Linked DNA regions of Phyllobacterium zundukense. The protein of the gene in region 2 interacts with the protein of the main gene of each other region in a pairwise test. Links are inferred from orthologs where the notes say so. Each region holds a gene or a part of one and is shown on either strand. Other genes may lie near its edges.

What was found.
Region 1: the proteins of ndk (region 2) and N8E88_RS20665 interact in binary tests that used the Escherichia coli proteins (3 or more experiments, as listed by UniProt). The link is inferred for Phyllobacterium zundukense from one-to-one orthologs.

The regions. Positions count from the first base shown.
Region 1 is NZ_CP104973.1:1,678,236-1,693,718, reverse strand. What follows is about bases 4,094-6,804. They hold N8E88_RS20665 (5-formyltetrahydrofolate cyclo-ligase), read right to left. Parts: upstream 5,888-6,804; coding sequence 5,300-5,887; downstream 4,094-5,299. Other genes in these bases: N8E88_RS20655 (GNAT family N-acetyltransferase), read left to right, coding at 6,229-6,675; N8E88_RS20670 (TIGR00282 family metallophosphoesterase), read right to left, coding at 4,410-5,234; N8E88_RS20675 (TerC family protein), read right to left, coding at 4,094-4,328. Also shown: rpmE (50S ribosomal protein L31), read left to right, coding at 1-24; N8E88_RS20695 (APC family permease), read left to right, coding at 166-1,587; N8E88_RS20690 (YebC/PmpR family DNA-binding transcriptional regulator), read right to left, coding at 1,642-2,391; N8E88_RS20685 (DUF1284 domain-containing protein), read right to left, coding at 2,543-2,968; N8E88_RS20680 (biotin transporter BioY), read right to left, coding at 2,965-3,540; more of N8E88_RS20675, read right to left, coding at 3,585-4,093; N8E88_RS20650 (non-homologous end joining protein Ku), read left to right, coding at 6,869-7,717; ligD (DNA ligase D), read left to right, coding at 7,721-10,276; N8E88_RS20640 (non-homologous end joining protein Ku), read right to left, coding at 10,273-11,079; N8E88_RS20635 (DNA topoisomerase IB), read left to right, coding at 11,196-12,206; N8E88_RS20630 (hypothetical protein), read left to right, coding at 12,457-12,756; N8E88_RS20625 (S10 family peptidase), read left to right, coding at 13,030-14,619; N8E88_RS20620 (DUF2214 domain-containing protein), read right to left, coding at 14,672-15,100; N8E88_RS20615 (DUF6152 family protein), read right to left, coding at 15,154-15,483. UniProt on the Escherichia coli protein: Involved in the removal of 5-formyltetrahydrofolate.
Region 2 is NZ_CP104973.1:3,497,265-3,512,904, forward strand. Bases 7,228-10,095 are described here. They hold ndk (nucleoside-diphosphate kinase), read right to left. Parts: upstream 8,939-10,095; coding sequence 8,516-8,938; downstream 7,228-8,515. Other genes in these bases: pgsA (CDP-diacylglycerol--glycerol-3-phosphate 3-phosphatidyltransferase), read left to right, coding at 7,228-7,284; moaD (molybdopterin converting factor subunit 1), read left to right, coding at 7,288-7,542; N8E88_RS29600 (molybdenum cofactor biosynthesis protein MoaE), read left to right, coding at 7,546-8,019; N8E88_RS29605 (META domain-containing protein), read left to right, coding at 8,016-8,453; N8E88_RS29615 (MFS transporter), read right to left, coding at 9,042-10,095. Outside these bases: N8E88_RS29555 (23S rRNA (adenine(2030)-N(6))-methyltransferase RlmJ), read left to right, coding at 1-585; N8E88_RS29560 (hypothetical protein), read left to right, coding at 643-1,089; N8E88_RS29565 (ribonuclease T2 family protein), read left to right, coding at 1,102-1,842; N8E88_RS29570 (glutathione S-transferase), read left to right, coding at 1,925-2,521; N8E88_RS29575 (outer membrane protein), read right to left, coding at 2,578-3,222; N8E88_RS29580 (SDR family oxidoreductase), read left to right, coding at 3,726-4,493; excinuclease ABC subunit UvrC, read left to right, coding at 4,490-6,589; more of pgsA, read left to right, coding at 6,700-7,227; more of N8E88_RS29615, read right to left, coding at 10,096-10,499; N8E88_RS29620 (DinB family protein), read left to right, coding at 10,595-11,107; N8E88_RS29625 (ABC-F family ATP-binding cassette domain-containing protein), read left to right, coding at 11,199-13,100; N8E88_RS29630 (GNAT family N-acetyltransferase), read right to left, coding at 13,109-13,753; N8E88_RS29635 (MFS transporter), read right to left, coding at 13,782-15,221; N8E88_RS29640 (helix-turn-helix transcriptional regulator), read left to right, coding at 15,339-15,640. UniProt on the Escherichia coli protein: Major role in the synthesis of nucleoside triphosphates other than ATP. The ATP gamma phosphate is transferred to the NDP beta phosphate via a ping-pong mechanism, using a phosphorylated active-site intermediate.

The DNA.
Region 1 (15,483 bases), 1.8 Mb from region 2 along the record:
CGTTTCGCCAATCTCGGCATATAAGTTTTCCGGCGCACCGGATTTTAAAACGGCCCCGAACTTTCGGGGCCGTTTTCATTGTTCGCTCCCTCTCGTTTGACAAGCTACTGTTTCGCCAATAGCTTTTTCAAACGCGTATCTGCATTTACAAGGGGGGAGAACTCGATGACCGACGTGACTTCAGGTAGCAGCGCCGCAGGAGCGACGATCGAACCAAGTCTTCACCGGGTCATGGGCCCTTGGCTCCTGCTCCTCTTCATCGTCGGCGATATTTTAGGTACCGGCATTTATGCGCTCACTGGCCAGGTGGCAAAACAGGTTGGTGGTGTCGTCTGGCTCCCATTCCTCGTGGCGTTCGTCGTCGCCGTCGTCACAGCCTTCAGCTATCTCGAGCTGGTGACGAAATATCCGAAGGCAGCCGGCGCCGCGCTCTATACGCACAAGGCCTTCGGCATCCACTTCATTACATTTATCGTCGCCTTCACCGTCATGTGTTCAGGCATCACCTCCGCATCGACCGCATCGCGTGCATTCGCCGCCAACCTTTCGGGAGCGTTTCAGCTCAATCTTCAAACGGGAATCGGCATTTCGCTCGTCGCCCTCGCCTTCATGGCGATCGTTGCGGCCGTGAATTTCCGTGGCGTCGGTGAAAGCGTCAAGGCCAACGTGGTTCTGACCATGGTGGAGCTGACAGGCCTTCTGATCATCATTTTCATCGGCTTGTGGGCCATTGCTGCCGGACAAGGCGACGTCTCTCGCATCACGCAATTTGCCACGTCTCCGGATACCAGCGTCTTCTGGTCGGTTATGGCCGCAACCACCCTCGCCTTTTTCGCCATGGTCGGCTTCGAGGACTCGGTCAACATGGCCGAGGAATGCAAGAACCCGTCGGGAATTTTTCCAAAAGTGCTGCTGGTGGGTCTCTTTATTACCGGCGCTATCTATGTGCTCGTCTCCATTTCCGCCATCACCCTCGTCACACCTGCTGATCTCGGCGAAGGTGAAACCCCGCTGCTCAAGGTCGTTCAGGCCGGGGCGCCGAATTTCCCGCTATGGATATTCGGCTTCATCACCATGTTCGCCGTCGCTAACAGTGCCTTGATCAACATGTTGATGGCGAGCCGCCTCGTCTACGGCATGAGCCGCGAACATGTGTTGCCGCCAATTTTCGGCAAAGTACACGCCACCCGCCGCACGCCATATCTGGCGATCGCCTTCACGACATTGCTGGCATTTGCCCTGATTCTGTTTGTGGGGGAGGTTCCCGCTCTTGGTGGCACGACGGCATTGTTGCTGCTGTTCGTTTTCACGATCGTGAACATCGCAGTTCTGGTCTTGCGCAAAGAAAGCGTGGATCACGACCACTTCCGCACTCCGACATTTCTGCCGATCGTCGGCGCAATCTGCTGCGCCTTCTTCGCAGGCCCCTGGACCGGCCGCGATCCAGTGCAATACAAGATCGCCGGGATCCTCATCGGGATCGGCGTGGTGCTATGGGTTGTTACCATTCTGGTCAATCGCGCCACCGGCGTAAGACCGACTGACGCGGATATGGAAGCTCTTGGCGGGGACGGCCCGGTCAACTAAGCTCAAACAAAAGCCCGCCAGAACATTCCTGGCGGGTCATTATTTTCAATAGGATCAGGCGGCGCTGAGCTTGGCCAGGACTTCGTCGCTCACTTCAAAGTTCGCATAAACGTTCTGCACATCGTCATCATCGTCCAACGTCGAAATCAATCGAAGAACCGACTGCGCCTTTTCTTCATCAACCGGAGCAGTCGTCGCAGGCTTCCAGATCGCCTTGATTGATTCCGCTTCACCAAGCGCGGCTTCCAACGCCTTCGAAACGTCGCCGATGTCTTCGAAAGCGCACAGGATCACGTGGCCCTCTTCGTCGCTCGCTACATCGTCGGCTCCAGCCTCGATCGCAGCTTCCATGATCTTGTCGGCGCTACCTGCCTCGGGCTTGTAGGTGATTTCACCAACGCGATTGAACATGAAGCCGACGGAGCCGGTTTCACCCAAGGCGCCACCAGCCTTGGTGAAGGCGGCCCGCACATTGGAGGCCGTGCGGTTTCGATTGTCCGTCAATGCCTCGACGATGACAGCAACGCCGCCCGGGCCATAGCCCTCATAGCGAACTTCCTCGTAATTATCGGCATCGCCACCGGACGCCTTCTTGATGGCGCGCTCGATATTGTCCTTTGGCATCGACTGCGCCCTGGCGTTCTGCACGGCCAGACGCAAACGCGGGTTCATCAACGGGTCGGGCAGCCCCTGCTTGGCAGCGACAGTGATTTCGCGCCCAAGCTTGGAGAAGATTTTCGACCGAACGGCGTCCTGGCGCCCTTTGCGGTGCATGATGTTCTTGAATTGTGAATGGCCTGCCATGGCACCCCTGCGTGCTTTATCTCGGTTGTTGATGTTTCACTTCAGGGCCCTGCAATGACGTTGCGGGCTGCACCGAGCGGAAACATGCTTCTGGAATGGCGCCCTTATAGGTAAAAAGCGGCGCTTCGTCCAGCACCCGTCGCTTTGCCGTTCAACCAAACTTCAGTCTGGTGTCTTGAAAGCCGGATTTCGATATCGCGGAGCAAAGTTCAAACCACTCACAACCGATACAAGCACGCCGGGTTTGGCCCTTCGCAAAGGCATCGCGAAATTTTCCAACCATCATGGCGTCAAGATTTACAGCGTCGCCGATCTGAAGCGGTCTGCCGAGCAGATTGGAGACGTCATGCATCGCCTTGGTATCGCGTTCGATAACGCTGTCGCGCAAGCAATGCGGTTCGGGCGTTGCGAGAAGGGGCTCGCAAATATCGTCCGGCCCCGCCTTGATCAGGATATCCTCGCCGGCCACCAACCTCGCAATGACCTTGTCATAGTTATCGGTAAAGGCAGGACTATAGCCTTTACCGACATAGGTCAGCATGCAGAGCAGGTGGTGCGCGCGAAGCCTGACCGTCAAGAGAGGCGGATACCTGAGCGGCGAAACATTTCGATCGTTGCGGCCGCCAGCGCCGATTTGAGGACGCCACCGATGATGAACGGCGCGACACCGAAAATCCATGCCTTTTCGAGGCCGATCATGTTTGCCAGCCACGCCCCACCGAGCACAAGGCATAGAGCGTTGCCCAGAAGCATGACACCGAAAGCCGTGAATGGATTACGCGTCAGCCCACGTTCCGCGAGAAGACCAATGAATACCGCAACAACGGGAAAGGAAAACAGATATCCAGCCGTTGGACCTGCAAAGGCAATCTGGCCCGGCATGCCGTCGGCCAAGACAGGCAATCCGACGAAAGAATGGAGAAGCCATGCAACGACGGTGACGCCACCAAGCCGCCAGCCATAGAGAGCGCCTACCATGGTGACCGCGAAGGTCTGCATGGTGACTGGCACTGGAACCATCGGAACCGAAATCCACGAACTGACCGCAAGAAACGCAGTGCCGATCACCACTGCCAGCGCCTTGTATGCGAGCGAGCGGTTGGCAAGTTTGAGCGGAACGAAAGCCTCGGCAAAAGTGGTCTGGGTCATTGAGTGCAAATCCTCCAATAGGCGTTAATGTACTTGTATCATAATCAGTGCTGCTTTTTCCTGCGGCGCGCCAGCATGTTGAGCGCCTCGACAAGGGCAGAAAAGCCCATCGCCGCATAGATGTAGCCTTTGGGAACATGATAGCCAAACCCGTCGGCGATCAGCGTCATACCAATCATCAAAAGGAAGCCGAGCGCAAGCATGACTATAGTAGGGTTGTTGGCGATGAACTTCGACAAAGGCTCGGCTGCAAGCAACATGACGGTCACGGCAGCAAGCACGGCAATAACCATGATGGCGATTTCGTCGGTCATGCCGACAGCGGTGATGATGGAATCTACAGAAAACACAAGATCGAGCACGAGGATCTGCGCGATTGCTGCACCCATCGTAAGCGTGACCGTCTTGCCGATGACATCTTCCTTGGCATCCTCGTGATCGACCGTGTGATGGATTTCCTTCGTGGCCTTCCACACCAGGAACAGGCCACCGGCGATCAGGATAAGGTCGCGCCATGAAAATCCATGACCGAAGGCCTCGAAGATCGGTTCCGTCAGCTGCACGATGATCGAGATTGTAAATAGCAAAACGAGCCGCAGGATCAGCGCTGCGCTGATACCAAGACGGCGGGCACGCGCTTGCTGTTCCTTCGGCAGCTTGTTGGTGAGTATCGAAATAAAAATGAGATTGTCGATGCCGAGCACCACTTCCATCACGACAAGCGTAACGAGGGCGATAAGGCCTGACGGCGTGTAGATGAAATCGAAATAGGAGAGTAGCGCTTCCATGGGGGTCGTTCCTGAGGTTAGTGGCCCGGATGGTGTAGAGGTGCGTGCTTCGACTTAGGTGAGCGCCCTCCTTCGGTCAACTCATTTCCAGAATGATGGAATGGTTTCTTCAAGTCGCGGGCCAAGACGCAGTGGAGCGATCTTTTCGGCGAGGCCAGTACTGTCGGAAATCTCGACCCCGACGCCGCAAATCGTCGCCTTGCCGGTGGCGGCCTCAAACCGGCCCTTCGGCACCTTGGAAAGGAACCGATTGAGCGGTTCTTCCTTGTCCATTCCGAGCGAGGAATCATAGTCGCCGCACATACCCGCATCGGACATATAGGCAGTTCCGCCATTTAATATCTGCGCGTCTGCCGTGGGCACATGTGTATGAGTGCCCACCACGAAACTGGCGCGACCATCGACAAAATGACCGAAACACTGTTTCTCGCTCGTCGCTTCCGCGTGAAAATCAAAGACCACCGCATCCGCCTGTTCACCGAGCGGGCATGCCGCCAGAATTTCCTCGGCTATCGTGAAGGGGTCATGCAAATCCGGATGCATAAAAACGCGGCCCATGATGTTGGAGACGAGAACCCGTGCGCCATTCTTGGCAAGAAATATGCCCGAACCTTTTCCAGCTGTCCCCAGCGGGAAATTGGCAGGCCGCAGGAAGCGCTGCTCGCGCGCGGCGAAGACCAGCGCCTCGCGCTGATCCCAAACGTGATTGCCGGTGGTGACGACATCAGCACCAGCATTGATCGTGTCGTGGAAAATCTCTTCGGTGATGCCAAAGCCACCGGCCGCATTTTCACCGTTAACGATGGTAAAGTCGAGTTTCAGATCGGAGATAAGGCCCGGCAATTGTTCATAAACGGCTGTACGGCCAGAGCGGCCAACCATATCACCAAGAAAAAGTAATCTCACGCGCACATCCTGAGTGAGAGCGCCCGTTCCTTCGGGGCTCATAATTGTTGATTGGCTTTATCGGTCTAGCCAAAGCTACGCAACCCGCTTTCCGTCAGGATGGCCTCCAGCGGCACGTCATGCGGTTCATCAGGCACGATTTCTACTTGTTGACAGTCAAAAGCCACGCCGATCAACCGGGGATTGACGCCAATCTCCTGCAGTCGCGCGATCGCCCGGTCGTAGTAGCCCGCGCCGTAGCCGATACGGTGACCGCGCTCATCGAACGCGGCAAGAGGGACCAGCATGAATGAAGGATCAAGAACAAGCGCATCCTCGGGCGGTCCCGCCGTGCCGAAACCCGTGGCAACCATCGGCGCACCGCGCACAAGTTCGCGAAAAATAATCGTCTGCTTGTCGATGATGACCGGAAGCAGTAGCCGCGCACCTTTTTCGCGCAGATGAAAAAGCAGAGGGCGTAAATCCACTTCCGACCTGATCGGCCAGAAACCCGAGACATTGGTCCCCGGATCTACAACAAGGGAAGCGACGCCGGCGTCAGCGATGCGCATCGATGCTTCGATCCGATACTCCGTGGAAAGCGCGTCGCGCCGGCCCAGAGCTTCGAGCCTCAAATTCTTCTTCAGGTCCTTGATGGTGGGAGGGTACTTCAAGCGGGTGACTTCATGAGGGGCTGGAAGCTGGACTCCAGCTCGGGATGAGCACAAAATTAAAAGCGGCGTCCACACAACCGATGGAGAAGTCGATCCCGGGAACCTACAAAGTAGGTGGGTGCCGTGTGAAGAAGCCCACGGGCCTCCTCAGGGACAGCTCCCTAAGGGATCATTAAGGCCCCGGGGAATATGTCTCTCCTGTCGAGAAGCGCAGAACGCCAACCCAAATATAGGACGGTTGGTTGGATTGCACCAGTAGGGTTGTCGGCTAATTTCAACCTCTTGCGCTCATTGGATCGCAACCCTAATCTCGCGCCCGGCAGATCAGGAGACAAATATAGATGAGCGTTCAAATCCGCCCTTTGCAAAAATCCGACGAGGCCCAGTGGCGCCGGCTTTGGACTGCCTATCTCACCTTTTACGAGACCACAGTGCCTGAAGAGGTCTACCAAACGACATTCGCGAGGCTGACTTCCGGTGCCAGTCACGAATACCGCGGCTTCATCGCCGAGTTTGAAGGCAAATCTGTCGGGCTAACGCACTACCTGTTTCATCGGCACAACTGGAGCATCGAGGATGTCTGCTATCTTCAGGATCTCTATGCCGACCCGGAGGTGCGCGGCAAGGGCGTTGGCCGCGCATTGATCGAAGCCGTCCATGCCGAGGCCACCAAGGCTGGCGCCCACTCGGTCTATTGGACGACCAACCAGGACAACAAGACGGCACGCCAACTCTACGACAGGGTCGCGAAAGTAACACCTTTCATCAAGTATGTGAAAATTGTTTGAGCCTTCGGCGCGCTCCAATCATGCGGCCCGCCGTTGTCTGCCAACCCTGCTATTTCCCGTTCAAGTTGTATTCTTCTGCCAAGATTGTTACCGTCTCGTCCATTAATCAAGCCGTCAGACGTAGGACCAACAAGGGTTTCGGAACTAATCCACCTCAAGTGCATTTCGCAATACGAGCCATGGGAGTTGAGCGTTGGCGCCAAGAGCAAATTGGAAAGGCTTTCTGAAGGTTGCAGAGCTTTCGTGCCCTGTGGCGCTGTATACGGCTGCCTCGACCTCTGACCGCATCGCCTTTCACACGTTGAATCGTGCAACCGGCAATAGGGTTCAGCGGCAGTTCATTGATTCCGACAGCGGCAAGCCTGTGGAAAAGGAAGATCAGGTCAAGGGCTACGAGGTTGGCGACAACGATTACATCGTACTCGAGCCCGAAGAGGTTGCTGCTGCGGTTCCCGAGAGCGACAAGACGCTATCAGTCGAAGCATTCGTCGCCACGGACGATGTGGACGACATATATTTCGACAAACCATATTATCTCGCACCCAGTGACAAGCACGGCCAGGAAGCCTTTGCTCTCATCTGTGAGGGCATGAAAGACAAGAAGGTGGCGGCGCTTGCCCAAACGGTGCTTTTCCGCCGCGCTCGCACGCTCTTAATCCGCGCAGCGGGCGGTGGACTGGTGGCCAACACGTTGCACTTCGATTACGAGATCCGCTCAGCCAAGGATGCGTTTAGCGATATCCCTGAGATGAAGATCACGGGCGAGATGCTGGACCTAGCCAAGCATATTATCGGAACGAAACGCGGCAGCTTCGACCCTTCCGAGTACAAGGATCGATACGAGACCGCTCTTGCCGAACTGGTCCGGGCGAAACTCGAAGGCAAGCCGATCCCCACCAAGAAGCCCGCCAAGTCCGAGAAGGTCGTGGACCTTATGGAGGCGCTGCGGCAAAGCGCTGGTGCAGGCAAGAAAGAGGCGAAACCCAAAAAGACGCAAGCCCGCAAACCCAAGGCGGAACCCGCACGGAGGAAGGCGAGCTGATTTATGGTTGCGCTTGAAACATACCGGAAAAAACGCGATTTCAAGACAACGTCAGAGCCAAAGGGGCGCAAGTCGCGTAAGGCCGGTAATAGTTTCGTCATCCAGAAACACGATGCGACGCGACTTCATTACGATCTACGACTTGAAATGGATGGCGTTTTGAAGAGTTGGGCGGTTACGCGCGGCCCAAGCCTGGTACCGAGTGAGAAGCGGCTCGCGGTCCACGTGGAAGACCATCCTTTGGAGTATGGCGGCTTCGAGGGCACGATACCCAAGGGCGAATATGGTGGTGGTACCGTCATCGTCTGGGACCGTGGCACCTGGACCCCGGTCTTTGACCAGAAGTACGGTTATGCCAAGGGCCATCTGGAATTCGAACTTCACGGTGAAAAGCTTTCAGGGCGTTGGCATCTGGTTCGCATGCACGGCAAACCGCGCGAAAAGCGCGAAAATTGGTTGCTCATAAAGGCAGAAGACGATTCCGCGCGTACCGAAAACGATCCTGATATTCTTGAGGAGCGCCCTGAATCCGTGAAGACCGGGCGTGAAATCGCCGATGTCGCTGGTGAAGAGCCCGGCTGGTCTTCCAAGACCGGCAAGATCGATAAAAAAAAGGCCGCCAATGGCAAAGCCGCCGCCAAGGCTATCAAAACCCAGTCCCCTGACACCCTGGCGAATATCCCTGATCCCTCAAAACTCGACGGAGCCAGGAAGGCACCCCTTCCCTCTTTTGTCGAGCCAACGCTGGCGACACTTGCGCCAAAGCCGCCTTCAGGCGAACGCTGGATTCACGAGATAAAGTTTGACGGCTATCGACTGCAGGTACGGATCGAGGCCGGCAGGGTCAAGCTGTTCACTCGCAACGGCCTCGACTGGACGAAGAAGTTCGGCAAAGAAATCGTTGGCGCATTTCAAAGCCTGCCAATTGGCACGGCGCTGATCGATGGCGAGCTGGTGGTCGAAACAGCTGGAGGCGCCTCCAGCTTTTCCGCCCTGCAAGCCGATCTCAGCGACAACCGGACGGATCGTTTCGTTTTCTACGTTTTCGACCTCCTCTATCTTGACGGCTTTGATCTGCAAAATTTACCCTTGGTCGAGCGCAAGGCCATGCTTGAAAAACTGACGGCCGATGCGCCCGGATTGATCCGCTATAGTGGACATTTCGAAGAAAATGGGCCTCTTATTCTCGATCACGCCTGCCGACTCAGCCTCGAAGGTATCGTGTCGAAGCTTCGCGACGCGCCATACCGCTCCGGCCGCGTCAAGGATTGGATCAAGGCCAAATGCTCACAACGGCAGGAATTTGTCATCGGGGGCTACGTACCATCCACTACATCGCGCAGGGCGATCGGCTCGCTAGTCATGGGCGTTTACAACGGCAAGCAACTTGAGCACGTCGGACGCGTCGGAACTGGGTACAGCGCGTCGGTGGCGGAAGATTTGTTTCGCAGGCTCGAACGCATTCGCGCGCCGGAAAGTCCCTTTGCCGAACGGCTGAGCGCCGATGCGGCACGGCAGGTGCGCTATGTGAAACCGCAACTTGTCGCTGAGGTGGAATTCCGCGCTTGGACAGCTGACAACAATCTGCGTCATGCAGCGTTCCGCGGCCTGCGCGAGGACAAGCATCCAAACGAAGTCGTGCGCGAGACGCCAAGGTCAAAGGCATCGCCACAACCGGAGAGGCCCACAGTGAAACTTACCCATCCCGACCGCATCTATTGGCCCGAAGAAGGCGTCACCAAGCAAGGCCTGGCGGACTATTATACCGAGGTCTGGAAGTATATAGCTCCCTTCGTCGTTGCGCGCCCCTTGGCGTTGCTCCGGGGTCCGGAAGGCATTACCGGCCAAACCTTTTTTCAGAAACACGCCTGGAAGGGCCTCAATTCCAATATCGCCTTGGTCACCGATCCAAAAGACGAAGACGACGAGCCATTGATCAGCATCAACGACTTGGACGGGCTTATCGGTCTGGTGCAGTCGGCGGTGCTCGAAATTCACCCTTGGGGTTCGACGACCACAGATTGGGAACGCCCGGACATGATCATCATGGATCTTGATCCAGGTGAAAATGTCCCTTGGGAACAGGTCATAGCAGGCGCACTTGAAACCCGGGAGCGACTTGAACAGGCAGGTCTAGCCGCCTTCATCAAGACGTCCGGGGGCAAGGGTCTCCACGTTGTGGCCCCAGTTAAACCCAAAGCTACCTGGCCGGAAGTCAAGGCTTTCACCAAAGCACTTGCTGATTCCATGGCGTCCGACAGTCCTGACTCATATGTCTCGACCATCACCAAGTCGAAACGCACGGGCAAGATTCTCATCGATTATCTGCGCAACCAGCGCGGTATGACAGCAGTTGCACCCTACTCAACGCGGGCGCGTCCAGGCGCTGCCGTTTCGATGCCACTCGAATGGGATGAGCTTACTCCCGGCATTGGCCCGGCTTATTTCACGGTCTTGAACACGGCGACTCGCCTTGCTGCCATAAAACGCGATCCTTGGGCCGATTTTCGTGCAGCCGCCGCTCCCATTGAAAAGCCGAAAACAAAAAAGCGCGGTTAGCGTTTTTTTGATTTGCTTTCGCTGGCGATACTCTTCTTCAAAGCGTCCATGATATTGACGACATTACTCGGAGGCTCCGAGGTGCTCTCTTTTGCCTTTGCCGGACGCTTCTTGCCCTTCTTTTTTGCCGCGATAATTTCCAGCAAGCGATCCTGAACCGGATCATCAACCATTTTGGGATCCCATGGCTTCATCCGCTCATCGATAAGCGTCTTTACCAACGGCATGAGATTGCTGTCGACCTTGTCATTCTTTATATCCCCGAAGTAAGCATCGCGATCACGCACTTCATCGCCGTAGCGCAATGTCCACAAGACAATGCCGCGACCTCGCGGCTCCAGCATCACAGCACGCTCCCGCCTGTACATAACCAGCCGCGAAATCCCGACCTGACCGGTTGCCTCCATCGCATCGCGGATGACCGAAAAAGCTTCTTCGCCCACGGGATCGTCCGGTGTCAGATAGTGCGGCTTGTCATACCAGATCCAATCAATGCTATCGCGCGGCACAAACATCTCGATATCGATCGTTCGCGTGCTTTCAAGCCCCACCGCCTCAATCTCGTCATCCTCGAGCATGACATATTCGTCTTCGCTACGCTGATAGCCTTTGACTTCTTCGTCCTCGTCCACCGGCTTGCCACTTACGGAATCGATATATTGGCTGACAACGCGATTTCCCGTTTTCCGGTTAAGCGTATGGAACTTGACTTTTTCATTGTCCGTAGTTGCAGGGACCATCGCCACCGGGCAGGTGACGAGCGAAAGCTTCAAATAGCCTTTCCAGAATGAACGCGGAGCCATGAGCTCTCCTTCCAATACGTAGATGGCGTCGTTGATTCTATCTTGCCCCTTTTTTCCGCTTCAGGGAACAGTCCGTCACGACAGGCGTTCTTGAACCGCAACAACAAGGTGAAGAAATGCAGGCGGACTACGCATATTATGCAGAGAAATTTGGATTGAAACTGGTTGATCCTGAAACATTTACCTTAAAACGCGTCGCATCGAAGGATACATTCAATTACATCCGTACTAACGGACGGCCCGTCGCGCAAACACACATCAAACGCATGGCAGCACTTGTCATACCGCCGGCCTGGACCGACGTTTATTGCTGTGATGATTGCGACGGCCATATTCAGGCTGTGGGCCTGGACGCGCTTGGGCGCAGGCAATACATCTACCACCCGAAGTGGGAGGAGGTGCGCAACAGCATCAAAACTCATCGCTTGCTTGCATTCGGCAAGGCACTTCCGCGGATCCGCAAACGCATTATCCGCGATATGCGGCGCCCGCCGACATCGAGCCGTCCGCTTGCCGCGCTTGCCCTCAAGCTGATCGACCAAAAGGCTTTCCGGGCGGGACATGAAAAGTATGCCAAGGATGGCGGTCGTGGCATTGCCTCACTCAAAAATAGTGATCTCAAGATCAACGGCAATCTCGCCAACTTTGTCTTTGCTGGTAAATCCAAGAAGAAGAACGAAATAGCGATTAGCGATCGCGCCGCTGTCCGACGCCTGAAAACACTGACAAGGCGTGGAAGACTGTTCCAATACAAGGACAAGCAGCGCTGGCGGAGCTTGCACGCGGGAGAACTGAACCAATATCTACAAGAAATCTCCGGTTCAAAAGTCAGTGCCAAGGATTTCAGAACTTTTCATGGTTCGGCCCGTGCTCTCGAATTCCTGGCGCGGATGGATGCCAACTCCGATTCCGCCCGGAAGCGGGCTCTCGCAGCAGCCATGCGCAATGTCAGCGAATTTTTGCGCAATACACCCGCAGTAACACGGTCAAGTTATGTTCATCCTCTTGTGACGGAGTACTTCAACGCCGGCCGACTCGATAGTTCGCTTCTGCGCCCGCCCCATCGGGCAGGCCTTACCGGCCCTGAAACCGGATTGATGAGGCTCCTCGAACAAACAACAGAATGACCGTGCCGGAAGTCCATTCAAAGGCCATCTTCAATTTGGTGTAATTGCCGCGTATCTCTCTTGCTAAGTTTGCCCATCAGGAGTGGCATTTTGCAGTGCGGTAAGTGGTGAATTCGACAAACGAATCCAATTCGATTTGCGGCCGCCCCGAAAATGCGCTTAGCTTTTTCCATATCGCCGCAATGATGACCTCGCGGAATGGCGGTCCGCAAATTGAGATGTGTTCTCGCTAAACAGATGGGAGCGTGTCATGGCATTCACAGATAGAGACCAACGAATATTCGCTACTACGGACTGGGAAATCATGCAGAGGGCTCACAACAGGGCATCGCAGCTATTGGATCGGTGTCCCAGGACCCATGAACGCTGTAACGAACTGGCTCGCGTCGTCATGGCAATCTATGAGAGTGGCGTACGTGATGAGGACGAGCTGGCGGCAATGGCAGCAAATCGTGAGCTCAATTTTATGGCGGGACGCGGGCATTTTCAAAAACCGTTTCCGTTCAAAAACGCGGCGACCCTGACACATCATTCCATGACCGAACACTAGTGCGACAGAGCGAGAGGTGGAGCCACAATACGGCTTCGTCCTTTAGATCAATTTCAGGCCAGTCCCGCGGCTTTTATCCTATCCGGCGTGAATGGTGCCTGGCTTTGCCACGCGGCCTACAATCTTACGGACATCGCAAGGCCATGTGCCGGCAGATCGTCGTCGTCTGGATGCAGATCAATTTGTGTTGAGTTCCCTCTCCCGTGCGAATGAATACACTCTTGGCGGACGCCACCGCATCGAAGGAGGGAAGAGCTGTTCCATCACATCATTTTGCGTCTAGCCATCGCCTTTGCACTACTAACCTCGCCAGCGTTTCCGCAAGACAATGCGCGGCAAGACGCTGGTGCAGATGACCATGGTGGGAAAGTCGCGCAATCTCGACAGCCGTCAGGTGCTGGAGATAACGCAAACGCTCCAAAGACAGAGAGCGACAATTCGACCGGCATTCTGGGGCTTTTGGCCGCGGATTCAGTTACCGATCACGTCCTGAAAACCCCGACGCAGAACCTCGCCTATACCGCAACCGCGGGCACCCTCAGCCTCTTCGGGCAGAATGGAGAGCGAACCGCCAAGATATTTTATACCGCCTATGTCGCCCGCGATCGTCAACCGGGTCGTCCGCTCACCTTTGCCTTCAACGGCGGACCGGGAGCCGCGTCGGCCTATCTCCACCTTGGGCTGGTCGGACCACGCATTCTCGATTTCGGCTCGAACGGACAGGATGGCACCAGACCCACGCTTGTCGACAATCCGGATAGTTGGCTGGGGTTCACCGACCTTGTGTTGATCGATCCTGTCGGCACGGGATGGAGTCGTGCCGCGAGCGACGGCGTTACTTCAAATTTTTATGGCGTTGGCCAAGATGCGGAGAGCATTGCCAAGACGATTGCGCTCTACGTAAGTCACAATGAGCGCATGGCTTCTCCGAAGTATTTGCTTGGCGAGAGTTACGGTGGTTTTCGTGCTGCAAAGGTCGCCTCTGCACTCAAGGATGATCAAGGCATCCTGGTTTCGGGAATAATCATGCTGTCACCACTCATCGAGGGGCAGCTTTTATTTGGGGAGAGGGAGTATCCGCTAGGAGCGGCCCTTCAGCTTCCTTCGCTTGCTGCTGCAGAGTTGGAACGCCGAAATGCCTTCGACTCGAGCGCGATCCGGAACGCAGAGCAATTTGCCATGACGGATTATCTTGTGACGCTTGCGGGACCTGAACCGACAGGGGACAAGGCAAAAAAATTCTACGCGCGGGTTTCACAATTGACTGGCATACCCGAAGCGGTCGTGGGCAGAACGCGCGGTTTTCTCGACAACACCTATGTTAAGCACTCGAAGGGCGATGAATTCGAGGTTGTCAGTCCTTATGATGCGTCGTTTGCCGTTTCAGACCCTTACCCTGAGTCCGACGCTGACCGAAGCAACGATCCCATTCTTGATGGGTTCACGCGCTCATATGGGGCGGCGTTTGCCAGCTACGCCCGTAATGAACTCGGTTTTCGCACTGAATTGACCTACAGACTGCTCGCGAACGACGTTAACGAGCGGTGGGAATGGGGTCGTCGCGGCAGAAACGGCGGTACGCGAGCCCAAGTTAGCGCGACCGGCGATATTCGCGACCTGCTATCGGTTATACCGTCTTTCCGTTTACTGGTCGCGCAGGGCTACAGCGATGCCATAACGCCCTACGGGATCAGCAAATATGTTATTGAGCATCTGCCGTCGTCACTTGCTGCTGGCCGGGTCAACCTCAAGCTTTATCGTGGCGGCCATATGTTCTACACGCGGTCAAGCTCCCGGCGTGACCTGACCGCAGATGCAAGAACTTTCTTTTCCGGACAGATTGAAAAACCTCAAGGGGAATAGTGGATAGCTTCCAGATAGACGACTATAGCAATGTGATAAGGTTCCACATTGATTAGATAAACCCGATCCACCGACCGGCAATTACGGCGCTGACCCAAAGGGTCACAGACAGCAGTGCTGACAGCTGCACTCTCCGGGACGGTTCTTCGTTCTTAAGTGCGAGCCGCCAATGGCGATTTTGATTGAGCAGAAAAGCGTTGGTAATACCCAAACCGACTATCCCAACCTTGATGAGGAAGGCGGGATTGTGAATGTATGCGATGGGCCTCACCGAAAAGAGCATCAATCCAGTGATAATGGCAAGCGCAATACCTGCTGCGGCAATACGTGAAAGAGGTGGGCCAAGCGTACCGATCGGATACCGCCTGAATAGCCCCAGTATTCTAAGGTCCAGCGTAATGATAGCGCCAAAGACAAGACCGATCGAAAGAATATGCGCCGCATTGACAAGCAGGTAGGCAACCTGAACCCGCCGGAGCATAACCGCTCCGGGCCATTCGGAAAGCGCTTGCAAAAACTCTATCAAAACAAGGGTCAGTTCGTCTTGATACGCTCGGGGTAGATATCAAACGTCTTCCCGCCCACGGCGATCCGCACTGCCTTCAAACGTTTTTCGCTTGGGTCAGTGGACCGATTGCCGAGTGCAACTACCTCATCGCCGATTTTTGCCGAACCGTGGACAAAGCCGGAGCGTTCGGTCTGACGCGGATTGCCGAGTTCTACACGCCAAAGACCATCATTCGCAGTTTCCACGTCGAGTGTTGGGTGCGGTGGGCCGATATAGAGTTCACGGATTACACCCTTGAGCTCTATTTGATCGACCTCGGCCCAAGACCAGCCGTGATGCGCTGCAGCGCCCGAGAC
Region 2 (15,640 bases):
GGTGGCGAGATGCGGCACTATCCGGGATCGCCGCTGATCGTGCGGCATCTCTTGCGCCGGCAGGACCGGCTTTCCGCGCTGGAATTGCATCCGGAAGATGCAGAGCTGTTGGCCGAGATATTCGAGGGCGACATTCAGGTCCGCGTGACCAAGCTGGACGGCTGGCTGGCCCTCGGCGCGCACGTACCGCCGAAGGAAAAACGCGGGCTGGTCCTGGTCGATCCGCCGTTCGAGGTGGCGGGTGAATTCGACCGTCTCGTCGATGGGCTGGTGCGGGCACACAAGCGCTTTTCCGGCGGAACCTTCGCCTTGTGGTATCCAGTCAAGGACCGGCAGGAAGTGCGGCGGTTTGTGGCCGCGCTGCACGATACCGGCATCCCCAAGATATTGCGGACCGAACTCATGATTCGCGCTCCTTCGCCGGAACCGCGTCTGGATGGCACCGGCATGATCATCGTCAACCCACCCTATACGCTCGATGACGAACTGCGCATCCTGCTGCCAGCGTTGTCGAAAATCCTCAGTGAAGAACAGAATGCGGGTTTCACGCTCGAATGGATACGCGGCGAGCAAGTTGACGCTTGACCGAAGGCAACGGCTGGTTGAGATTGCGACCAACGAGATTTCACGGAGAGTGATCCTATGACGCGCGTATCATCGTTTCTTGCTGCAAGCTTCGCCGTTGGCGTAGCGCTGGCATCGGCTGCCGCTCCGGCGCGGGCCGCAGATTACGTGGAAAGCGGGCCCGGTTACGACGATACATGCGGGCAGGCACGCGTCCTCAATCGCATCATCAACAGGTTTTCCTATCAGGTTCGCCACGTACCCAATCTACCGCAGGTTGCCATCCAGGACTTCAGCGATGTGCGCTTGACGCACTTTGAGCCTAGCCGCGATCCGGAAATGGATGCCGTGGCGCGCCATTATTGCCGCGCGACAGCACATCTTTCGGATGGAGTTCAACGTCCGGTTTGGTATCTGGTCGAAGAAGGCCAAGGTTTCGTCGGTATCGGCAATAACGTTGAATTCTGCGTTTCCGGATTTGATCGCTGGCACGTGTACAACGGCAACTGCCGCACGCTTTACTAGTCAAGCCAAGGCATGCCGATCGCCAAGCTGGCTCGCTATGTGCTGTTTGCGGCTCTGATCGGCATTTCAATACTTTCCTATCTGCGCGAAGAGAACGCGCCGGTAACGAACGGTCCGATCGAACCTTCTTCTGATACGCCGATGGAACGGCAGGCCGGGCAGCCCCCGTCACTGCCCTCCGGCACAGGTTTCGACTTCTATGTGCTCGCGCTTTCCTGGTCACCCAGCTATTGCGCGGCAGAAGGACCGAACGCCAATCGGCAACAATGTTCGTCAGGGCGGCCGTACGGGTTCGTCGTGCATGGGCTCTGGCCGCAATATGAACGGGGCTATCCGCAGGATTGCGATACGTCGCAGCCGCGCAACGTTCCCTACGCCCAAGCCAGACAATTATCCGATATCATGCCATCACCCGGTCTCGTTACCCATGAGTGGCGTAAACATGGCTCCTGCACCGGCTTGACGCAGCAGGACTATTTCTCCGTTATGCGCCAAGCTGTAAAGCGTGTTGCGATTCCAGCCCCTTACCGCCAGCCTACATCGCGCGCGCCGATCAATCCGCAGGTACTAGAACAGGCCTTTGTTTCCGCCAATCCCGGACTTGCCAAAGAAGGCATCGCCGTTACCTGCGACAGCGACTATCTGCGGGAGGTGCGCGTTTGCCTGACAAAGGATCTGAACTTCCGCACCTGCCCCGAAGTCGAGCGCTCCTCTTGCAGGCGGCGCTCCGTGGATATGCCTGCAGCGCAGTAGTAAGGCGAAAATGCCGCTCTTTGCGAAAACCAATGGCGGGTTTACGGTTCCGGCACCGAATCGTGATCAATGGGAGTCCACAGTGCCGAAAATTCTCTATTCCCCCGCCTCACCCTACAGTACCAAAGTCCGCATGGCGGCGCTTTATGCGGGGGTCCCTGTCGAGAATGTGCTGGTGGACAGCAACGCCGAACCGATGGAACTGATCAGCGCCAATCCGCTCGGCAAGATTCCAACGCTTATTCTGGATGACGGCAAGGCAATCTTCGACAGCCGCGTCATCACGCAATATCTAAACCGTATGTCGGGCAACAAGATTTTCCCGCGCAATGCAGAAAAGCGGCTTGAGGCCGAACAACTGGAATCGGTTGCCGACGGACTTTGCGATGTGCTGCTCGCACACGTTTATGAGCGCCGCTTCCATCCGGAGGAAAAGATCCACCAGCCTTGGCTCGACCGCCAATGGGGCAAGGCTATCCGCGTGCTTGACCACCTCAACGCCGCACCGCCGCGTCTCGGCAAGAAAATTCATGGCGGACATATCGCACTTGCGGCCGCCCTCGCCTATGCGAGCCTGCGTTTTGAAGGCAAATGGGAAAAAGGCCGCTCGAAGCTCAAGCGCTGGCAGAAGCGTTTCGAGGAATTGCATCCTGACTTGGCGGCGCTGCTGCCAAAATAAGCGCAAAAAAAGAGCCGGGCAGTTTCCTGCCCGGCTCTTTTCAAATAAATCGTCGTTTAGAACTTGTAACCAACACCGACACGAATCTCGTTCGTTGTCAGCTTGCTGGAAACGTCATCCAGACCGCCGAGGTCGAAGTCCTTCTTGCCGTAATCGCTATAGCGATATTCGACGCGGCCTACGATATTCTGCGTGAACTTGGCTTCGGCACCGGCACCAACTGTCCAGCCGACGCGGGTGTTTGAGTCACTACCCGTATCGGAAGACAGTTTGCTGTTCGCCACGGCGAGACCGCCTGTGCCGTACAACAGAATCGGATCAAGCGCGATACCGGCGCGAGCACGAACCGAGCCTTCTACGCCCTGCTTCGCTTTGATGCCGCCACTGGTCTCGTCTCCACCGGAGTAGCCGAGGTCTGCTTCACCACCATAGACGAACTGGCCGTTCTGGAAATTGTAACCACCGTAAGCGCCGCCCTGGAAGCCATCGGCGTTGATGTTGCCAGAATCGTCGGTCTTGTGCTTGTTCCAACCGTAACCGCCATAAGCGCCGAGGTAAGCGCCGGACCAATCAGCAGCAGCTGGTGCTTCGATGGGAGCCGGTGCAGGTGGCTGTTCCTGGATGGCGTCGGCGGCGATTACCGGAGCGGAGAGCGTGAACACTGCCACGGTAGCGAGGATCGTTGTTTTAAGAGTGCGCATAGGCAATCTCCTTTTTTAAACTCTTTTACACGGAGCGGGCACTGGTTGGGGGGAAGAACCAAGAATTGCATCCGCTTGACGGGGCAGACATTCGCTTTGCATTGTGGCGGCACTTGCGCGGCACTGTGAAAAGAAACTGTCGAGAAAATGGCGGAAATGCGATGTGTTTTTTATGCAACATCGCGAATTCTTCAATGATTTCAATGCTAATATAGTAAGCCAATAAAATAGAAGCTAATCGATACTAGACGAGAATTTGGCCGGCAGTCTCTCGATATTGCAGCGCAATATAGTAAACTTAATCAGCGCTTAAAATTTGCGTTCGTCTTAAAGTCCAGGAGGATGTTGTGACGCTATTCGAACTGCGTCCGCCTTGGCGCAGATGAACTTCGATGATCAATCGCATCTGTTCACTACTGACACTGTTGCGGCCTTTCACTCTCGCGCTTTCATGCCGTGATCCCTATATTCGTGACTGAATCGCGGCATGAAGGAGCCATCACTTGAAGACTGATCAGCCCGTTGTTCTTGTAACCGGTGGCGCAAAGCGGATCGGCAAGGCGATTGTCCAGGATCTGGCCGCACATGGCTTTGCCGTGGCGATCCATTGCAATCATTCGCGCGACGAGGGCGAAGAGCTTTTGACGGACATCTATGCGGCAGGTGGCACGGCTTGCGTGGTGCGGGCCGATCTCGCCGACAGCAATGCAGTGCGCCGCCTTGTTCGCGACGCACAGGATCAACTCGGGCCTGTGCAACTGCTGGTCAATAATGCGTCGATTTTTCAGGAAGACGGCGTAGGTGACTTTGCCGATGACAGCATCTGGGACCGGCACTTCGCCGTCCACGTCAAGGCACCCGTGCTGCTTGCGGATGCGATGGCAACGGCGCTGCCGGCAGGTAAGGATGGTCTGGTCGTCAATATGATCGACCAGCGTGTCTGGAAGCTCACGCCGAAATTCATATCCTACACCCTGTCCAAATCAGCGTTGTGGACTGCCACGCAGACGCTTGCCCAAGCTCTCGCACCACGGGTCCGTGTCAATGGCATCGCACCTGGCCCAACCATGCCGAGTGACAGGCAGAGCCAGGCTGATTTCGATCGGCAGGTGAATATGCTCGTTTTGAAGCATGGGCCCGATCTGTCAGAATTCGGCCGTACAATCCGCTATTTGTGGGAAGCACGCTCCATTACAGGGCAAATGATTGCTCTCGACGGAGGGCAGCATCTGGCATGGCAGACGCCGGATGTTTCAGGAATTGATGAATGAACGACCCGGCAAATCAATCCAGTCCAAAACAGTTTCTTTCCAACGATGTGAAAGAAAACGATATCGATTTGCCCGTCGATGAGGATCTGGAAGAACCAATCGAGGAAAGCAACGAACCTGTTCGCGACGTAGCGGCTCTGATCAGTGCAATCGAGTGGGATTCGACGATCGTCAGCGATGGAACCAGCGGCGCCGATGTAATCGCTGCGCTGGTAAAGCGCTTGCCAAACAAGCCGGGCGTCTATCGCATGTTCAACGAGGCTGGCGACGTGCTCTATGTCGGCAAAGCGCACAGCCTGAAGAAGCGTGTTTCCAATTATGCCCGCGGTCAGGGCCACAACAACCGCATCGCGCGGATGATCCGCGAAACCATGAAAATGGAATTCGTCGTCACCCGCACGGAGACGGAAGCACTGCTTCTGGAAGCCAATCTGATCAAACGGTTGCGGCCGCGCTTTAATGTGCTGATGCGGGACGACAAGTCGTTTCCGTATATCCTTCTCACAGCACCCAAGCAGACTGACCGGCGGCTTGCGCCTGGAATTTTCAAACATCGCGGTGCACGCTCGAGCAAAGGTGATTATTTCGGACCCTTCGCATCGGCGGGGGCAGTCGGGCGCACCATCAATGCTCTGCAGCGTGCATTCCTTCTGCGCACCTGCACGGATTCGTTCTACGAAAACCGCACACGCCCTTGCCTGCTCTACCAGATCAAGCGCTGTTCCGGTCCTTGCACCGGAGAGATCAGCGAAGCGGACTATGACGAACTCGTCAGCGAAACCAAGGCGTTTCTTTCGGGCAAAAGCCAGGCGGTGAAGACGCATTTGTCAGATGCGATGCGCGAGGCTTCGGCAGATCTCGATTTCGAGCGGGCAGCTGTATATCGCGATCGCCTGTCGGCGCTGTCGCACGTTCAGGCACATTCGGGCATCAATCCGCAATCGGTGGAGGAAGCCGACGTTTTCGCGATCTATCAAAATGGCGGCGTGACCTGCATCCAGGTGTTTTTCTTTCGAACCGGCCAGAACTGGGGCAACCGCGCCTATTATCCCAAGGCGGATTCGTCGCTCTCGGGCGCCGAAGTTCTCGGCGCATTCCTGTCGCAGTTCTATGATGACAAGCCTTGCCCCGCGTTGATCATGCTTTCGGAAACCGTCGAAGATCAGGAATTGCTTGGCGTTGCACTGACGGCGAAATCGGATCGCAAGGTCACAATCACAGTTCCGCAACGCGGCGAGAAACGCGATCTGGTCGAGCACGCCCTCAGCAATGCGCGCGAAGCCCTTGGTCGCCAGTTGGCGGAGACGTCATCGCAATCGCGCCTGCTCAAGGGCGTGGCCGAGACCTTCGGGCTGGAGAAAACACCGCGCCGCATCGAGGTTTACGACAACTCTCATATCATGGGAACCAACGCCATCGGCGCGATGATCGTCGCCGGCCCGGAGGGTTTCGTCAAAAACCAGTATCGCAAGTTCAATATCCGCTCGACCGAGATCACGCCTGGCGACGATTTCGGCATGATGCGCGAGGTGATCGAGCGGCGTTTCAGCCGACTGGTCAAAGAGCACGGTACGCCGGAAACGAAGGATGCGCCGGCGGAGGATGTGGAGATCGATGAATTCGACGATGATTCCGATGCTTTCCCGGCCTGGCCTGACATAATCCTCATCGACGGCGGACAAGGTCAGATGAGCGCGGTGCGCGGTATCCTGCAGGAGATGGGCATTGCCGACAAGGTCACCGCCATCGGTGTCGCCAAGGGCGTCGATCGCGATGCGGGGCGCGAACGGTTTTTCATGGAGGGTAAGCCCTCCTTTACGCTTCCCCCGCGCGATCCGGTGCTGTATTTCCTGCAGCGTCTGCGCGACGAGGCACACCGCTTTGCTATCGGCACGCACCGGGCCAAGCGTAAGAAAGAGATGGTAAAGAATCCGCTGGATGAAATCGCGGGAATCGGTCCTTCACGCAAACGCGCTCTGTTGCATCAATTCGGCACGGCAAAGTCGGTTTCGCGGGCGGCTGTCGAAGATTTGATGAAGGTCGACGGTATATCTGAAGCCATGGCCATTACAATTCGCGATCATTTCCGTACATAAGGTCTTAACTCTTGAAATCGGGACATAAATGCGCCCGACTCTCCATTGATGAGCTTGACGTTTGGCGGTCGAACCCTTTTGATCGGCGCTGATTTGGATTGGTTGGAAATATGCCCAAAAACAACGCCTACTCTCTGCCGAATATTCTTACCTATGCCCGAATAATTGCCGTCCCCCTTGTCGTGGTATGCTTTTTTCTGGAAGGACGCCTGCAATCCAGCGATGCGGCGCGCTGGGGCGCTCTGGCGATCTTCGCTATTGCCAGCATAACCGATTTCCTCGACGGCTATCTAGCGCGCATCTGGAAGCAGACCTCGACCATCGGCCGCATGCTCGATCCGATTGCAGACAAGCTGCTGGTTTCGGCCTGTCTGCTGCTGTTGGCGGCGGATGGAACAATCGCCGGCTGGTCGCTCTGGGCTGCCATCATCATCCTTTGTCGCGAAATTCTTGTGTCAGGCCTGCGTGAATATCTGGCGGAACTCAAGGTCAGCGTGCCGGTAAGCCAGCTTGCCAAATGGAAGACCACTATTCAGATGGTTGCCATCGCATTTCTGCTAGCGGGACCTGCCGGCGACGAACTTGTGCCGGTGATCACCATATCGGGTATTATTCTATTGTGGATTGCCGCACTGATAACGCTGTACACTGGCTGGGATTATTTCCGGGCCGGGCTGAAACACGTGGTGGACTGACCAATGACCAAACTCGTCTATTTCGCATGGGTGCGTGAACGGATCGGCAAGGGCGAGGAATATCTCGATCTTGAGCCCTCGATCATCACGGTCAACGACCTCTTGACCCATCTAAAGTCCCGCGGTGAGGAATATGAATCAGCGCTTGAATACCAGGATGTGATCCGCGTCGCGATCAATCAGGAACATGTCGAGCACGATGCGCCGATCAAGGGCGCACACGAGATTGCGCTTTTCCCGCCAATGACCGGGGGATGAAGCATGAGCACGGTCGAACCACTCATCCGCATCCAGGCTGAGGATTTCGATACAGCCGCCGAAATTGACCGGATGACCAGGGACCGCCGCGGCATCGGCGCGGTGGTGACATTCAGCGGGCTTTGCCGGGATGAGGCCGGGACGCTGGCAGCACTTGAAATCGAACACTATCCCGGCATGGCGGAGGTCGAAATTGGCCGTATCGCCGAAGAAACTCTGGACCGCTGGAGTTTAACGGGCCTGACCGTCGTCCACCGCTACGGTTTTATCAAACCTGGTGAGAACATCGTCCTTGTCGTCGCTGCCTCCGCTCACCGGCAGGCAGCTTTCGAGGCCGCATCGTTCCTGATGGACTATCTGAAGAATGCCGCGCCTTTCTGGAAGAAGCAGCACCTCGTCAGTGGTGAGGTCAGCGACTGGGTCGAGGCGAAGGCAACCGACGAGGAAGCACTCAAGCGCTGGGGAAAAACCAAATGAACCGTGTCGCAGTTGGTTCACTCATCATCGGCTTTCTGGCCGTCCTGGTACTGCTGGTTTTGTCATTGTCCGCTCGCAGTGACGAACCCGGAGGTGAGATCAGGGATGTTACCTGGCTTGCCGAAGACATCGACGGGCGCGGTGTCATTGATAATGCGCAAACGGCTCTGACGATCAATGCCGACGGATCTGCGAACGGATCGGGCGGCTGCAATCGCTTCATGACCAGCGCCACGATCGATGGATCCAATCTGTCTTTCAAACCGGCGGCTGCAACACGCATGATGTGTCCGCCCGCCCTGATGGATCAAGAACAAAAGTTCTTCTCCGCACTTGAACGGACGCGGTCCTACGCAATCGATGCCGACACCGGCAAACTGCTGCTGCACGACGACGCCGGAAAAACCATCGTCCAGTTGGCAAAGCAGAATTGATTGATCCAAAACAAAAAAAGCCGGGCATTTCACCCGGCTTTTTTTATTCGCGCAGCCGAGTATCAGCCGACGATTTCAGTACCGGAAAACCAGTAGGCAATTTCTTCTGCGGCAGTCTCGGGGGCATCGGAACCATGAACCGAGTTCTCGCCGATCGAGAGGGCAAAAATCTTGCGGATCGTGCCTTCGTCGGCATTGGCCGGGTTGGTCGCGCCCATGATTTCACGGTTACGGGCAATGGCATTCTCGCCTTCGAGAACCTGAACGATAGTCGGGCCTGAGGACATGGACTCAACCAGCTCGCCGAAGAATGGACGTTCCTTGTGCACAGCGTAGAAGCCTTCGGCTTCGCGGCGGCTCATCCACACGCGCTTGGAAGCTACAACGCGAAGGCCAGCTTCTTCAAACTTCTGGGTGATGGCACCGGTCAGATTGCGGCGGGTCGCGTCGGGCTTGATCATCGAAAAAGTACGTTCAATTGCCATGGAATGAAACCTTGTCATTTGGGGGAATGGTGGCGGCTCTATAGCGGGAGCAGGCCCATTTGCCAATAGACCATTTGCCAATCCATTGCGGTGGCAGACCATTTCAAGGTCGTTTGGGCACTGGTTCCCTCGCGGGTGCTACGCTACGCTTGCTGATTGTCAGTGCTGCAACAAGCGCACTCAAGACAGCAAGGCCCGCAGCTCCAAACATGATGAGCCGATAGGCATTGGTCAGAGCATTGACGTCCATCGAGGAAAGTTCCGATCCGCCGACGGCAAGCCCCAAAGCCGCCACCGCTACAAGTCCCCCGCCCCGTGCCGCCGCATTGTTGACACCGGATGCCGTGCCGCTTTTTTCATCCGGGGCGGAATCGAAGACGGTGGTCGTCAGCGGCGGAATGCTGACTGTCATGCCGATGCCAACTACGATCAGCCCAGGCAGGAAGCCGATCCAATAGCCTGGATATTCGCCAGACACTGCCAGGATCACAAAGCCAACTGCCGTCGCCAAGGGGCCGATAATCAGCAGTATTCGCGACCCGATCCGTTCGACCAGCCCTCCGATCCAGCGCGATCCCAACCCCATGATCAGCGAGAAAGGCAAGAGGGCCGCCCCTGCCGCGGTCGCGCTGTACTTATGGACCTCGATCAACAGGAATGGCAGCAGGAACAAGGCTCCGCTAAGCGCGGCATACAGCAGAACGGTAATGCCGTTGGCGCCTGCAAAATCTCGATCGCGGAATAGCGACAGCGCCATAACCGGCGCGACAGACCGAGATTCTGCAATGATGAACAGCACGCCCGCGGGAACGGCTGCAGCAATGGCGAGCCCGCCAATCAGACCGCTACCCTCGCCAGAAGCAATTAATCCGTAGCTGAGTAATCCGAGAGCCAGCACCGCGAGCGCTGAGCCGCGCAGATCGAGGGGCTCGGATGCGCCTTTGCTGCGGTCGTCGGCCGGCAACTTCCACGCGAGGAACAATGCGACGGCGGCAATTGGTGGATTGATGTAGAAGATGGAGCGCCAGCCCACCGTATCGACCAGCCACCCGCCAAACGGAGGTCCCAGAGCCATCGTGAGCGCGCCAGCCCCCGCCCATGTTCCGATCGCCCGCCCGCGTGCCTCCCCCCTGAATGCGGCACTGATAATGGCAAGGCTGGCAGGCACCAGCATCGCAGCGCTCGCACCCTGCAACAGCCGCATCGCTATCAGCCATCCGGCCGATGGTGCCAAACCACATCCCATCGAGGCAACGGCAAAGCCGATGAGACCGGCGATGAAAATACGCCGCCGGCCGAAGCGATCACCAACCGACCCGCCAAGCAGAATGAGACTTGCAAGCATCAGCATATAACCATTGACCACCCATTGCATGGTGGCAAGGCTTGACCCGAAGCTCCCCTGAATCGCAGGGAGCGCGACGTTCACCACGGAACCATCGATGAAGCTCAAGCTCGAGCCGAGAATTGTGGCGGGCAGAACCCACTGGGTCTTGCCATTCGTCCCTTTCGGCTGTCTCGCATCAGGCGTTTCGCAGGGGAGGAGTTGCGGGCCCGTCATTTCAATTCTCGCGGCAAAATGATTTCATGGAAACAACTCCTCCTTCAGATATCATTATGTCAATAACGCAACCTTATTTATAGAGAGCCAATGTAATGGAACAGCATTTCAGGATGCTTGCCGCATATAACCGCTGGGTAAACCAACGGCTCTATGCCGCGGCAGCCGAGCTCAATGACGAAGAATACCGGCGCGACATGCGCGCATTCTTCACTTCGTTGCACGGCACCCTGAACCATCTGCTGGTGACCGATCGTATCTGGCTCTACCGTTTTACTGGCCAAGGAGATGCCCCGAAAACATTGGATGCGATCCTGTTCGAAAAACTGGAGGCGTTGAAGGCTGCACGAGAAACAGAGGACGCGCGTATCATCAGCTGGATCGACGGCCTGGACAGCTCGGATATTGCCGGGCGCTTTACCTATACGACGGTCAGCGACATGCGGACGATCAGTCAGCGTCTTGCGCCGGCGCTCTCACATCTCTTTAACCACCAAACGCACCATCGTGGTCAGGCCCACGCCATTTTGACAGCACTCGGCAAAGCTGCTCCATCCTTTGATCTCATCCAGTTCCAGCGGACAGAAGAAGGCAGACCTTATTCATAAGGTGTTGTGAAGTCTCTTTACCTCAAGCGCACGGCAGATATGCAACAGTACAGTCTTGCGGAAAAGCCATTTCCCGTGCAAAAGCGCGGCCATGCTTATTCTCGACGATATATCCGTGCGTATGGCCGGCCGCCTGCTCATCGACCACGCCAGCCTGAATCTGCCATCTGGCACCAAGGCTGGACTGGTCGGGCGCAATGGCGCGGGCAAATCAACGCTGTTCAAGGTGATTACCGGTGAACTTCACGCGGAAACCGGGGATTTCTTCCTGCCGAAGAACATCAAGATCGGTCAGGTGGCGCAGGAAGCACCGGGCACCGAGGATTCCTTGATCGAGATCGTGCTTGCCGCCGATACCGAGCGCACTGACTTGCTTGCAGAGGCCGAGACAGCCACCGACCCGCATCGTATCGCCGATATCCATATTCGGCTTGCCGATATCGATGCGCATTCCGCCGAGGCGCGCGCCGGTGCGATCCTGTCAGGACTTGGCTTCGACGCGGAAGCGCAGAAACGTCCGGCTTCATCATTCTCGGGCGGGTGGCGCATGCGTGTCGCCCTCGCCGCTGTTCTTTTCGCCGAGCCGGACCTTTTGCTTCTCGACGAGCCGACCAACTATCTCGACCTTGAAGGCACTTTGTGGCTCGAGGATTATGTGCGCCGTTACCCGCACACTGTGATCCTGATCAGCCATGACCGCGATCTTCTGAACTCCGCGGTGAACTCGATCATCCATCTCGACCAGACCAAGCTGACGCTTTGGCAGGGCAACTACGATCAATTCGAGAAGCTTCGCAGCGAAGCACTCGAATTGCAGCAGAAGCAGCGCGTGAAGCAGGAAGCACAACGGAGCCACATGGAGGCTTTCGTCGAGCGTTTCCGTGCCAAGGCATCCAAGGCCAAACAGGCGCAGTCCCGGCTGAAGGCACTGCAGAAACTGAAGCCGATTTCGGCCCATATCGAAGACCACGTGATGCCGTTTCATTTTCCGGAACCGGAAAAAGTGGTGGCCTCGCCGATCATCGCGATTGAAAGCGGTGAGGTCGGCTACACGCCGGGTAGACCCATTCTCAAGCATCTCAATTTGCGTATCGATGCGGATGACCGTATTGCCCTGCTCGGCTCGAACGGCAATGGTAAATCGACACTGGCCAAGCTGATCGGCGGTCGCCTGCCCTTGCAAAAAGGCAAGATGACCGTGGCGCCGAACCTGAAAATCTCGTTCTTTGCCCAGCATCAGCTCGATGATCTGATCCCTGAGGACAACGCGATCGAGCATGTGCGCAAATTGATGCCGGATGCGCCGGAATCGAAGGTGCGTGCCCGCGTTTCACGCATGGGCCTGGCCACTGTGAAGATGAACACGGCGGCAAAAGACCTTTCCGGCGGTGAGAAAGCCCGGCTTTTGATGGGTCTTGCCACCTTCCAGGGTCCGAACCTGCTCATCCTCGACGAGCCGACGAACCATCTCGACATCGACAGCCGTGAAGCACTGATGCACGCGCTCAATGATTTCGACGGCGCTGTCATCCTGATCGCTCATGACAGACATTTGATCGAAGCGACCATGGACCGGCTTTGGCTGGTGCGTGATGGCGGCGTTGCGCCCTATGATGGCGATCTCGATGCCTATCGCTCGCTGGTCTTGGCCGATGCGAAAGCCGAGCGGTCAGGTAACAAGATCGTGGTGGAAGAAGGCCAGAAACTGAGCAAGGCCGAGCAACGCAAACTTGCCGCGCAGAAGCGTGAAGCCTTGAAGCCTTTGCAAAAGAAAATCCAGGAAGCGGAGGCACAGGTGCATCGCTTTCAGAAAAAGATCGACTCGCTGCAGATTCAGCTTGCTGATCCGGTCATCTATACGCGCGAACCCGCAAAGGCGACGCAGATCGGCAAGGAAATTGGCTACGCCAAGTCTTCGCTCGCCCGCGCGGAAGAAGAGTGGCTGACACTTTCCGGCGAATATGAAGAGGCGATGACCGAGCTGGCGCAGTAGCGCCAGTTTCAAGCACCGGCATTTGGAATAACAGCGGTTGTATAGAGGCAATGTAACTGCCAGCCGAGCGGTTCATAGAGTGCACGGCCATCGGGCGTTGCCACGAGTGCCGCGCGTTGCATGCCTTTTTCTCGAGAAAGCATTTCGAGCCGCTTCATGACAGACCGACCGAGCCCCTTGCGGCGATGGTTCTCATGGGTACTTATCCGGTCATAGACGGCCAAATCCCCAGGAAATCCGATCCGTCCCGTGGCTGCGATCTCCCCGTCCCTGTCAAGGATATTCACGATGGTTACGCCATCATACACCTGATGGTCACATACATAGCCATCCGGCAAAGAGGTGGTTTCGCCTTGCATGCGCCCGGACAGCAACATCATGAATGCGGGAGATTGGATATGCCAACGTGCCGGCAGATTCGGCTGGACAAACTCCGGCGGCGCACAGACCTTCAGAAAGATCGCGGGCTCGGAAATGGCCTCGGCATGCTGACGGACACAATCGGAATATCCTGAGAAAACATAACGCCTCAACTGATCCGGAAGACCGACTTCGACACGATAGCCCCCGTTCTCGAAAACGGGTGGCGCTACCTGACGGGTTAGCGCCCACCCTTCCACCCAGATTCTGACTATTGCAGGATCCGCTTTCAAATTTTTCTCATTTGCTGACATGCAGATTCTATAGCTGCTTCCGCAACTCAATCGCCAGCAGATTTTTCTTGCGCGTTGGCAAGGCGAACCCGGCCACGAACGCACCAACGCCGATGACGGTCGAAACGGCAAAGACGATTATCGTGGCGTCGCGCAGGGCCGCCGGTGTCGCGGCTTCAGGATAGCCCACGGCATTGGCAACGAGACCAGCGAGAGCGGCGCCGATCGCATAACCAACGGATTGCAGGGTCGGCAACAGGGCCGAGGCACGGTCCCGTTCGCCGCTTCGCGCTGATTCCATGACCGACTGGCTGAGAAAACCCCAGCTGACGCCGAAGCCAGTGCCAATGGCGATCTGACCCAGCATTACGACCAGCGGCATATCGACGAAGAAGCCGAAGACGATTGTAGCGAGGCCCGCGACGAGCAGTGTCGGTCCGAGCCGTATCAACCATGCACGGCGACGCTGGTCCTGTATGTTGGCAACGAGGATGGCAACGGTACTCCATGCAATGGCGAACGTAGCATTGAAGGCACCTGCCTTTGTCGGGCCGTAACCCCAGAGGTTCTGCAGGGTCATGACCAGGTAAACGGACGTGGAGGCTTGTGCAACCGGCATGAGCAGGACAATCCATAGGCCAATGCCGACAGTGGAATTCAGAGCGAAGGCATCGGATGGAAAGAGGGGTGTGCGGCTGCGCCGGTCGATGACGACTACCGAAGCGAGGACCACTGCGGCGCCCAGGACAAACAGCACTTCCGTCGCAACCGTCTGCATGATGCTGGCAAAGGCGACCAGCATGATACCGAAACCGATGGCCGCCAACCGAAGGAACGGTACGGCCAGGCGTGCGATCTCACCGGAAAACCTGGGCACAATATAAAAAACCAGTGCGATGAATATCAAGGCCAAAGGCACATTGACAAGGAACGCGGCGCGCCATGACAGATGTTCCGTGAGCAATCCGGATACAAGTGGTCCGCCGAAGGCGGCAACGGCCCAAACGACGGCCTCGGCACCGAAAACCTTAGCGACGAGCCGCGAGGGGAAAAGTTCGGGAATGAGTGCGTAGCAAATCGCGGCGATGATGCCCTCCCCAAGTCCTTGAAACGCACGCCCGATCAGTACCTCAGTCATCGACGAAGCGAAGGCTGCGATAAGCGTGCCCGCGAGAAACACCAGCGCGGCCCCCACCAGCGCCATCCTTGCGCCTACTCTGGCCTTCAGCAATGCGCCACTGGCGCCGCCGACGATGGAGAGGACGAGATAGAGGGTGAAAGCCCAGGAAATCAGCTCGAGTCCGCCGATTTCACGCACTGCCGTCGGAAGAGATGTAGAAACCAGGAAACCATTGAAGGCGAACAGCGCGACACCGAGGCACAGCGTCAGGGTCGCCGCCGAATATGAAGGGCTCAGGAGCTCCGACCAGCTGGTACTGCGGGCTTCGTCTTCTGTCGTCTCGTGCATGGCATTTCCTCAATTTAACAAGTCTAGCATTTTTATATTCCCTCAGATAAAACAAGCAATAGCTTTTTAAATTTTTCTTGCTATCTTATGTCCATGCAGGATCGCACGACAAATCGCATGCTTTATTCGCTGAAAGTGGCCGGAGCGCAAACGGCGTCAGCGCTTGGTGACAGGCTCGGCGTTACCGCAGTAGCAGTCCGCCAGATGTTGGGACGGCTGCATGAAGATGGTCTTGTGGCTTTCGAAGATAGCCGGGAGAGCGTTGGCAGGCCCAAGCGCTTCTGGCATCTGACCGACGCCGGAAACGCCCGATTTCCCGACAACCACGCCGGATTGACGGCTGAACTTCTGGCGTCGGTATCAGCCGTCTTTGGTGATGCCGGGCTGGACCAGCTGATCTCCCATCGTGAGAAAATAAC